2 regions of the Undibacterium sp. Di27W genome follow, and region 2 is predicted to be linked to the other one. Evidence: riboswitches for the same ligand, from Rfam matches in the RefSeq annotation. Region 2 holds a riboswitch; the other holds the start of a gene.
The links. Region 2 has a riboswitch for glycine ahead of gcvT (glycine cleavage system aminomethyltransferase GcvT). Riboswitches for the same ligand answer to the same signal wherever they lie in the genome.
Positions count from the first base shown of each region.

Region 1: another riboswitch for glycine. It lies ahead of ACO0LF_RS27440 (hypothetical protein); the one in region 2 lies ahead of gcvT (glycine cleavage system aminomethyltransferase GcvT).

Region 1 is NZ_JBMPOS010000018.1:58,163-63,836, reverse strand. Features, by position in the region: gene ACO0LF_RS27450 (hypothetical protein) at 1-611, opposite strand, end outside; gene ACO0LF_RS27445 (hypothetical protein) at 800-2,185, opposite strand; glycine riboswitch at 2,473-2,571, shown strand; gene ACO0LF_RS27440 (hypothetical protein) at 2,737-2,937, shown strand; gene ACO0LF_RS27435 (hypothetical protein) at 3,108-3,857, shown strand; gene ACO0LF_RS27430 (C39 family peptidase) at 3,902-4,489, shown strand; gene ACO0LF_RS27425 (YkgJ family cysteine cluster protein) at 4,605-4,901, shown strand; gene ACO0LF_RS27420 (hypothetical protein) at 4,918-5,193, shown strand; gene ACO0LF_RS27415 (methyl-accepting chemotaxis protein) at 5,447-5,674, shown strand, end outside.
Region 2 is NZ_JBMPOS010000001.1:238,684-244,357, forward strand. Features, by position in the region: gene ACO0LF_RS00995 (penicillin acylase family protein) at 1-1,499, shown strand, start outside; glycine riboswitch at 2,013-2,101, shown strand; glycine riboswitch at 2,113-2,251, shown strand; gene gcvT (glycine cleavage system aminomethyltransferase GcvT) at 2,332-3,462, shown strand; gene gcvH (glycine cleavage system protein GcvH) at 3,556-3,933, shown strand; gene gcvP (aminomethyl-transferring glycine dehydrogenase) at 4,053-5,674, shown strand, end outside.

The DNA.
Region 1 (5,674 bases), on a different contig from region 2:
CTGGCGAGATAGTCATGGCAATGGGGCGGTGCCGGATCGCTGTCGCGCAAGTGCAGGCGCAGGTGCTTGCCTTTACCTGCGCGCATCAGACCTTCACATTCGGGGCCGCTTTCAAAATGCCGGACCAGATCCGGGTCCTTGCTTTTATCGAATAGGGGGCTGATTTTGTCAGCCTCGATGCGCAACAAGCGCAACCAGATATTCACTTCATTTTTTTCTACATGGCTATGCTCTATCGCCAGGGCAAATTCGCCAGGAAATAATTCCACCAGGCTGGTCTTGCTGATACGGCCATCGGGTGCCAGCCATTCCACCACGTCCTGGCGATTGGTCAATGACCAGGCTTCGCCACGACGCTGGAACCAGTAGGCAGCAATCAGATTGGGTAAGCCAGACTCCAGTGGCTCGCCCTTGACTAGCAAGACTGCGGTATCTTCTGCCAGCTTTTGCACATGCAGGGCATGCATGCGCAAGGCCAGTTCTGCTACCGGTTTGGCAGAGGCTGGCAATTCTGCCTTTAACTGCGGGGCCTTGACGATGGCCTTGTCATCTGCCACATCCCAGCCCTTGAAGACCAGGCGCATGAGGTCGCGCTGCTCCAGGGTTTGCACAGATTCTGTGCGTGTGCAAGCGGCCAGCAGACATAACGCAAGCAAGGAAAAAAAATGGAGGAGCGGGCGACGCAGGCTTGGTTGAACGGTTAATTGCACAATTGATTACGCAAAAGAAATTCTTCTATGAAGCAACATAGATTTTAACTGAAGCCTGATGAAGATCCGATATCAGAAGCACAATCTCTCTATTCACCATCCCTGAAGCGCCGGACAGCCTCATCCCTCTTGGCGATGAGCTTGTCACCCTTGACTTGCATGCCTAGCGCAAAATAAGACTGAGCCAGGGCCTCGAGGGTATAGAGATCCCATTCATTGCCATTCGCCATACTCTTTTCCAGCAGGGCTATGGCCTGTTGGTGGCTGTTCTTTTTGGCATATAGCAGGGCCAGTTCGTTGATCAGCAATTGATAGGGCTGGCTATTCAAGCCTTTTTCAAGCCAGATGCGTGCGCCTTCAGTATCTTCTCGATAAATGGCCATGCCACGCTCGTAGCACAGTCGTGACTTCAATTGCTCCACCAGTATCTCATCGTCGGTATTTTGCTTGATGTAATTGATGAAGGCTTCCATCTCGTTAAATGAACCACCCCATTGCGGCAGTAGTTTATTCAGATAGGCATAGGCAGGTGAATACAGGCCATGGTCTTGTTGCAGAGCGGTTTTGAGCAAAGCCAGATCATCTTCTTGCTTGCTGAGCGCCTTGTTATTGCGTATCAATTCACCGGCACAGATAGCGCATGCCGTGATTTTTTCATTGGCCTTATTAAAATCCTGTCTGGCCAGAGCAGCCAGGCGGTGAAATGCGGCAAACTGTGACTTGCTGGTCTCGGCAGCAAATTTAGCACCGCGCGCTTCCCAGGCCTGCTCTTGCAAGAACATCCCACGCGCCAGATAGGCATATCCATGCCGACTGGTTTTTACCCAGCGATCAAATTGTTTTTTGTACTCTTTATCCAAACGTGACAGGGTGCCAAAACGCGTATACAGGGTATTGGAGTTTAATTGTCCAGCCTGTTTTTTCGCAAAGCCACCGTCCAGAGTTTGGTCCAGTTTATTAAATTCGCCGCGCCATAACATTGAGGCCAGGATGTTTTGCTCATGCTCTTCATCAGCATAGCCGCTACCCACTTTGGGAACCTCTGGACTTCCCGTAAGTTTTTTTTGCCACACCGCCTGATGTAATTCGGTATTGGCCGCATCGCTAAAAGACTGGTGCCAGGTTTCCTGATAACCTTCTTCTGCCATATTGTTTTTGTAAGTGGCATACCATTCCGGCGTCATGGCCCAATAGTAATAAAATCTTTCTATATCACGTGGCAAGGGCTGGAAATATGCTTTGTAAGTCAGCATGCTCTTGCCATCTTTTTGCCCCACCAACTTGTAGGGCATGTAGCGACTTTCCACCATTTTTTTCGCAAAATTGCTCAGCGCAGAGCTAGTCAGCCAGGCACTTTCCTTGCCTTTTTCCTTGGCAGCTTGCTGTGCTGCGGGTTTGTCCTGAGCCTGGACCTGGAGTGGGATAGAACTCAATGCCAGCCCACAACTGAGGCTGAGTTTGACTAGCAGGGACAAGGGGCGTGATCGCGAAACCCGGGGAAATTGCAGAGACATGGATAAAAAAATAGGCTGGATAGTAGCCATATGATAGCTGGGCCAAGGGACAAACACCAAGCATACCAAAGCATGTAAGAGCTTATTGACGATCTTGGGCTGGCATTCATTTTTTTCAAAGCTACGGCCGCAATGCATTGCGCGGAAAATAAATGCTTTGACATCAAAAAATAATTTGTAAATGATTAAGACGTGCACTATGCTCATTTCTACGACCCACACAAGGGGTTGAGCACAAAGGCGCAAGCCAGGTGATATCGGGAGAGACTGTCTACGCATAAAAAAGGGCAGCGCCGAAGGAGCAACCACCCCGGAAACTCTCAGGCAACAAGGACCGTTATCATTTTTAAACTCTGAAGAGCTGCCGGACTACGTCGCCCGGCACACCGAAGGAGCAAGCATTGCACTGCCACCAGCAGTTGCAGGCGAAATCTCTCAGGTCCAGGACAGAGGGGGTATCCGCAGCGTATTTTGCGCGCAGATATCTCTTTGACGCCCGGAGTTTCTACATCATGAAAATCATGAAATTACACGGTGACACTGTCACCGCGATGGCTGCTGCCTGCGCGCTCGCCAAGTCTGGACCTGGTAAAAAAACCAGGTCTGAAGAAGCCAAACACGACAGCCATGGCGACAAAGACCATCTCAGCACAGACCATTTACTTAAGCATGATCACCACACGCACCTCTGGTGCAGTCACCTGCATTGTTGATGCCACGACATAGCTCAGCGAGATAGTTCAGATCTAGCTCGTTGCGCTAATCCCTATTCCCGCACCAGCGGGTAATTTTGTCCGGCATGTGAACCATGCCATGTTTCAAGCCGCCCAGCCCGCTTGGACAGGCGGGCTATTGTCTACCACTCTAGAAGGAGCAAGCTATCATGCATTTGAACTCCGTTTCAAGATACAAAAAATCCACGCTCGCCGCTTTGATACTCAGCCTTGGTTGTGCCGTGACGAGCGCACCACTACTGGCACAAAACATCAGTAGCGACATCGCTGGCACGACAGAGCAGGCCCGCCTGGTCAACGCCGCGGCACAACGTGATTTCGCCGCCTTTGTGCAATTCAATGTACAGCGGCGCGGTGGTACTCTGCCTGCCGAATTCCCGCTGGAAGTCAATGATGTGCAAGACCTCAAGGATGCCAAAATCAGTTATGGCTTCCCTGTGTATAGCATTCCACCGCAAGATGTCCTGGCCGGTCGCAGTGATTTGCGCAGCCTGGCCAAGGCCACGGGCGAATGGCGCTTTGTCATCAGCCTGCATGACACCCCGATAGGCCTGGCAACCCTCAGGCAAGACAATGGCCGCTGGGGCATCACCTCCTATGGTGGCGCAGTGCTGGCCAAGGATGTGGATGCAGCGATCGCCGTGCATGGCAATAGCACACGCTCTAACTTGCGCTTCATCCGCATCTACCAGGCCATGTCGGATTTCCTGGAAGTCGTCTCCCCGACTGATGCCCGTGCCCGCTTCGCACCCTTGCAGGCAGCGCGGCAAACCCTGCTGCTGCAACAGCGCAGCGAAAAAACCGGAACAGCCTCTGCCAATAATGGTTTGCTGGAACAAAGCGACATCCTTGATCCGCTGCGCGCCAGTATCAAAACCAATCTGGATAACTTCCGCTAGACAAAAAAACTACCGCTCACACTGACAATAAATATGGAGATATCATGCAAAAAAATCTGTTAAGACTGATCCTTGCACTGGGCATCATGCTGGGTATGTCATCCGCCTTTTCGCAGTCACGCGCGCTGAACATACCGCTGGTGACCCAGGAGCATAGCCAGTGGTGCTGGGCAGGCAGCAGCAAGGCATTACTGAGTTTCTACAATCAAAATCCCAGCCAGTGCCAGATCGTCAACTGGGCTTTTGGCTTGAATTATGCCTGCGGCAATAGCAATTTTAACTGGAATAGCAACGCCAATCAGCCCAACTCCATGTATGGCAGCGGTGGCAGCGTGCAAAACATCCTGAGCCATTGGGGCGTATCCAACAACGCTTATAGCTATGCATCTTCATGGAATACCGTGGTCAATGACATCAATGCCAACCGCCCCTTCATCATCCGCTATGGCTGGACCAATGGCGGCGGCCATATCATGGTCGGTTCTGGCTATGAAGTCTACAATGGTACCAATTACATCTACATCATGAACCCATGGCCGGGTGAAGGTAAAACCTACAGGACTTATGGTTCTGCGGTATCTGACTATGATCATCAGTGGACACATACCCAGCGTATGAATGTCAGTGGCTGATCACCCTGGCATTGCTGTGACATATACGTCATGAAATAAGCAGGTGGGAGCTTGTGCATTTAACACCTCCTACCTGCCGTGCATCATACAAAGCACCTCTTTCTGCTGGCGTGCCATGAGACGCATACTTTACAATGCGCGCATGAGTACTTCTTTTTCCTGCCGCCCCCACTGCGCCGCCTGCTGTATAGCACCGTCCATCACTAGCCCCATACCCGGCATGCCGAATGGCAAACCCGCCGGTGTGCCCTGTATACAACTGGATGCAGATTTGGGTTGCAAGATTTTTGGCGATGCCAGCCGCCCGGCTGTTTGCGCGGGCTTAAAGGCTTCGTTTGACATGTGCGGGGAAAATAAGGAGCAGGCGATGTTTTATTTGACACAGCTTGAAGCCGCGACCGCGCCACATTGAATACCCTACGTCGGCCATGACTGATCTCTACGCCCTACTCATTGCCAGTCTTGCCTGGCTCATCTGGATACCAACGGCCGTCTTAGAGAAAAGCGCAAAAGGGGACATGGGAAGTGTATCCATATTTCCCATCATCCCCTTATTCCCGCTGCTGGCATGGGGCCTGGCCTATATGCTGGACCAGCTTCATGCACAGTTGGGGACCATGCTTGTAGTGAGCATGCACTTGTTTCTCCTACTGACCATGCTGGTGAGTGCAGCTAAATCACTCAAAGTACTAAACAAGAAATGAAGGCTATGCCAGGTCATGCAACTGGCATTTACAGCAAATATTGCTGCTTAAACATGTCAACACGCCTTGGCATGTAAAAGAACCTGACATAACAAATCATGAATAAATTTCATACAAACTTCATACATCTAGCTAATTACTTCAAAGTATAATTACCACCAGGAAATTTAATTTCCCTTCTTTCCTATGCAGACCACCAGGTATTTACGGGTCTGCATTTTCAATTTGTCTTACGACAACAAATAGAAAATCTATGTTCTCTCTACTTAAACACCTTTCGGTGGGTAAACGCTTAGGCTTGGGCTTTGCACTCATTCTGGCACTATTCTTCATTACCACCATAGTCGCCATCCTTAAACTCAATGCAGTTGCTGCAGCGGCAGATGACTTATTAAAAGATCCGCTGGCGACAGAACGCATGGTCAGTGACTGGTATCGTAATATCCATACTGGCGTGCGCCGCACCACGGCGATTGCCAAA
Region 2 (5,674 bases):
CCTTTGCTCTATTGGGCCATAACCAGAACTTTGGCTGGACCCTGACCATGTTCCAGAATGATGATCTCGATTTTATAGCCGAGAAAGTCAATCCACAAAATCCCAATCAAGTCTGGATCAAGGGGCAGTGGGTGGATATGCAAAGCCGCGAAGAAATCATCAAGGTCAAAGGGCGTGAGTCCCTCAAACTGCAATTGAGAACATCAGCGCATGGCCCCATCATCAGCGACGCCTTCCGTGAAGCATGGGGTGAAGATCTGACTGCCAAACCCATCGCCATGTGGTGGACATTCCTGGAAACTGAAAACCCCGTACTCGATGCATTTTATGAATTAAACCGTGCCAGCACCAAAGAGTTAGCCGCCCATGCCGCCAGCAATATTCATGCACCGGGTTTGAACGTCGTCTGGGCCAATGCGCAAGGTGATATTGCCTGGTGGGCTGCGGCGAAACTGGTCAAGCGACCAACGGACGTCAATCCAGCTTTTATCCTCGATGGCAGCACGGCAGAAGCGGACAAACCTGGTTTTACTGATTTCGCCGATAATCCGCATGAGGTCAATCCTGCTCGTGGCTACATTGTCTCGGCCAATCAGCAGCCCCTGCCATCGGCAGATTTTGCCATACCCGGTTATTACAATCTGAATGAGCGCGCGCGTCGTCTAGATGTTTTGCTGTCGCAGCCTGGCATCAAGTGGAATACCAAAAACAGCCAGGCTTTGCAGCTCGATAATAAGACAGCTTATGCTGCCCAGATTTTGCCCTCCATCTTGCCCATCTTGCGCAAGCAAGTAACTGATGCAGACGGCAAGCGTTTGCTGGAATTGCTGGAGAAATGGGATGGCAGTTACCAGGCGAATAGCATAGCGCCCACCATCTTCAGCCAATTACTGTATCAGATCACCTATGCGGCGATGGCGAATGAAGTCGGTGAAGTCCAATTTAAAAACCTCTTGCGCACCCGCGCACTCGATTATGCCTTGCCACGCTTGCTCGCAGATGCGAATTCACCCTGGTGGGATAATCGTGCCACGTCAGCAGTGGAAACCCGCGACGATATCCTGGCACTGGCCTGGCGCGACAGCATCGCGCATTTGCAAAAAACTTTCGGCACCGACAGCAAGCAATGGACCTGGGGCAAGGCGCATACGCTGACGCACAAGCATCCTTTATCTCAGCAAAAGCCGCTGGACAAGCTATTCAACATAGGCCCGTTTGAAGTTGCGGGTGGGCGTGAAGTGCCAAATAATTTGTCCGGACCTATAGGGCCAGCACCCTGGGATGTCGTGTACGGGCCATCCACACGACGCCTGATTGATTTTGCCGATGCCTCGAAAGCGCTAGGCATTAATCCCGTGGGGCAGAGCGGGGTTTTGTTTGATGCCCACTACAATGATCAGGCGGCAGGGTTTGCGGCTGGGACTTATGTGCAGCAGTATTTGAGTGAGAAGGATGTTGTGGGGCATGCTAAGAGTGTGTTGGTGTTGAGGGGGAAATAGGAGGACCTGTTACCATCATCACCGAAGCATAATCCGGCAATGATGCAACGCACATATTGACGTCATTCCAGCATGCTTTTGGCTGGAATCCAGTGGCGTTCGTGGTCAACTATTGCGTGAGCTAATTTCTGATCCCTAGTGTTTGAGCATTCGGATTTTCAAATACCTTCACACGTCATTTAAGATTGCAGGCCGGGCTACCCCCGGCCTGCAATCATAATTTCACGAATACTGGTTATTAATTTCAGCTTGGCAAAAGCATTTAAGATATTTGCCTCACGCAAAATGCAAGATTCAAATCAGTCTGCAAGGATGAGATTTACTATCAGGTAAATATAGGCGGTAAATGGAAAGTATATTTAAATAGTCGATTTGGCAATGGAAGCAAATACAAGAATTTCTTTAAAATAAAATTTTATTTGCTAATTTAACAATTCCAGCATGAGCTAAGCACTTTTCTGTAAATATTTCCACACTCAACTACCCAAGCCCTTGCAAGCCTTATATAATCGCGCTACTTGATCGGGAGAGCGTGACGAAAGTTACCGCCGAAGGGGCTAATACCCAAAAAACTCTCAGGCACAAAGGACCGATCAACGGGGTAGTTAAAAGTTGCCCCAACTCTGGAGAGCGGTAGCGGCAGATAGGTTTATTTTTATAAATATTCGCCGGACTACCCACCGAAGGTGCGCGCGGGCAGCAAACATACATGGCTCCCGTAATCTCTCAGGTACCAGGACAGAGGGGTATGCGATTTCAGCGCATGCGACGTTTATTCGTCGGCATGCGTTTGTTCGTCCCTTCAATCTGGCAATCTGGTAATGAGGCACTCATGACGCAAGCAGCGACATCACTCAAGGCAACTCCCCTCAATGCAGCCCATCGTGCGGCTGGCGCAAAAATGGTTGATTTTGGCGGTTGGGACATGCCCGTCAACTATGGTTCCCAAATCGAAGAACATCATGCTGTGCGCACTGATTGCGGCATGTTTGATGTATCCCATATGTGTGTCGTTGATTTGCAGGGCGAAAATGTACGCAGCTTCCTGCGTGGCCTGGTAGCCAATAATGTCGATAAATTGCAGGTGGCGGGCAAGGCCCTGTATTCCTGCATGTTGAAGCCTGAAGGCACGGTCATCGACGACCTCATCATTTATTTCTTCAGCGAAAACTGGTTCCGCCTCGTCGTCAATGCTGGCACGGCAGAAAAAGACATCGCCTGGATGAATGCCCGCAATGCAGAAACCAATAGCGGCCTGACCATTACCCAGCGCCGGGATGGTGCTAACGCTTTCGCTCTCGTAGCAGTGCAGGGCCCGAATGCCCGCGCCAAGGCATGGGAAGTCTTGCCAGAAACCAAGGCTGCCAGCGCAGACATCAAACCTTTCAATGCTGTTATCGTGGCCGACACCTCCTTTGGTGAAGTCATGGTGGCACGCACTGGTTATACCGGTGAAGATGGTTTTGAGATTGCTGTTTCTGCCGATCGCGTGACTGATTTCTGGAATGCCCTGGTCGCGGTTGGCGTCAAACCTGCTGGCCTGGGTGCGCGCGACACCCTGCGTCTCGAAGCTGGCATGAATCTGTATGGCCAGGACATGGATGAAACAGTCAACCCGCTTGATGCTGGTCTGGCCTGGACTATCGACCTGGTCAGTGAACGCGATTTCGTTGGCAAACAAGCATTGCAAACACAAGGCCAGAACGCCCAGTTCCTGGGCCTGATCCTGCGTGAAAAAGGCGGCATCTTGCGCGCCCATCAAAAAGTAGTGTGCGCACAAGGCGAAGGTGAAATCACCAGCGGTACTTTCAGCCCGACCATGGAACAGGCAATTGCACTGGCACGTTTGCCTATGGGCGTATCTGTAGGCGATACTGTACATGTTGTTATCCGTGACAAGCAATTGGCAGCATCTGTTGTCAAACTGCCTTTTGTCCGTAACGGCAAAATCCTGGCCGTATAATTTGATCTGCAGTCAGTACAAGGTGTTAGTACTGACTACTATTGATTAGCCACTCATTATTATTTAAAACAATTTATTTAACTGGAGCCCATCATGAACGTACCAGCAGACCTGAAATACACAACATCCCACGAATGGGTACGCACAGAAGCAGACGGCACGATCACTGTCGGCATTACAGCATTTGCTCAGGACGCTTTGGGCGATATCGTTTTCGTTGATCTGCCTAAAGTTGGCACAGCACTCGAAGCTGGCAAGGATTGCGCCGTGGTTGAGTCTGTTAAAGCAGCTGGCGATATCTATGCACCAGTGACTGGCGAAGTTGTCGCCATCAATGAAGAACTGGCCGATGCACCAGAATCCATCAATGCTGATGCATTTGCTGCATGGTTGTTCAAACTGAAGCCAGCCAATATTGCTGATCTTGATGCCTTGATGAATGCTGAAGCTTACGCCAAGAACATCGCCTGATTATGTAGTTAAAAGAGGTGGCCCTGTGGCTGCCTCTTTTAATATGGATTTGCCTGTTGCGGTTTGTCCCGCATAGCTACACCTGATATTCCACGTTACTCTTCTGTACCCCATATACCATGACCCGTCCTTCACTGACCCAACTGGAAGCGCATGACGCTTTCATCGCTCGCCATATCGGCCCTTCTGAAGCAGAACAAGCCGCCATGCTGAAAACCCTGGGCTATGCTGACCGCACAGCCCTGATTGATGCCATCGTCCCGGCCAATATCCGCCGTCACGATGTGCTGCCACTGGCGCAATTCACAGAAGCCAAGTCCGAACAGGAAGCACTGGCCACATTGAAGGCACTGGCGTCGAAAAACCGTGTACTGAAGTCTTTGATCGGTCAGGGGTATTACAATACGCATACGCCTGGCGTGATCCTGCGCAATATCTTTGAAAACCCTGCCTGGTACACAGCTTACACACCGTATCAGCCAGAGATTTCCCAGGGTCGCCTGGAAGCCATCTTGAACTTCCAGCAAGTCATCACTGACCTGACTGGCATGGACATCGCCAATGCATCCATGCTCGATGAAGGCACGGCTGCGGCTGAAGCCATGACGCTGATACAGCGCGTAGGCAAATCCAAATCGAATGTGTTTTATGTCGCTGCCGATGTCTTGCCACAAACCCGCGAAATCATAGAAACCCGCGCCAAACCACTGGGTATAGAAGTACGCACTTGTGCTGGCAATGAAGCGCTGGACAATGATTGTTTCGGCGTCTTGCTGCAATACCCTGGCGTTGACGGTTCCATCGTTGATTACCGCGAATACGCGGCAGCCTTGCATGCCAAGGGCGCAATGGTCATCGCTGCTGCCGATTTGCTGGCACTGACACTGATCGCGTCTCCAGGCGAGTGGGGTGCTGACGTGGTTGTTGGTAACAGCCAGCGCTTTGGCGTACCGCTGGGCTTTGGTGGCCCGCACGCAGGTTACATGGGTACACGCGATGCATTCAAACGCAGCATGCCTGGCCGTCTGGTTGGGGTGACAGTCGATGCACAAGGCAACAAGGCTTACCGCCTGGCCCTGCAAACACGCGAACAACATATCCGCCGTGAAAAAGCTACATCGAATATCTGTACTGCCCAGGTATTGCTGGCAGTGATCGCCTCCATGTATGCTGTCTATCACGGCCCTGCAGGCCTGCGCCAGATCGCCTTGCGCGTACACCGCCTGACGGGTGTGCTGGCTGGCGGCCTGAAACAACAGGGTCTGGCTATCGCCAACACCACTTACTTCGACACCCTGACAGTCAATGTCGCCAATGCTGCTGCCTACCACCTGGCTGCCCAGGCTGCTGGCTACAATCTGCGCCAGATCAGCGCAACACAGGTTGGCGTCTCTTTGGATGAGACAGTGACACGTGCTGATGTTGAAGCTTTGTGGGCGATTTTTGCCAATGCCAGCGGTGTAACTGCGACACCAGATTTTGCTGCGATAGAAGCTGGCGTCAATGATGCCTATCCAACTGCGCTGACACGCGGCACGACTTACCTGACACACCCAACTTTCAACCGCTATCACGCAGAACATGAAATGCTGCGTTACCTGCGCAGCCTGGCTGACAAGGATCTGGCGCTGGACCGCACCATGATACCGCTGGGTTCATGCACGATGAAGCTGAACGCCACCAGTGAAATGATTCCCGTCACATGGCCAGAATTCTCCAGCATCCATCCATTCGCACCAAA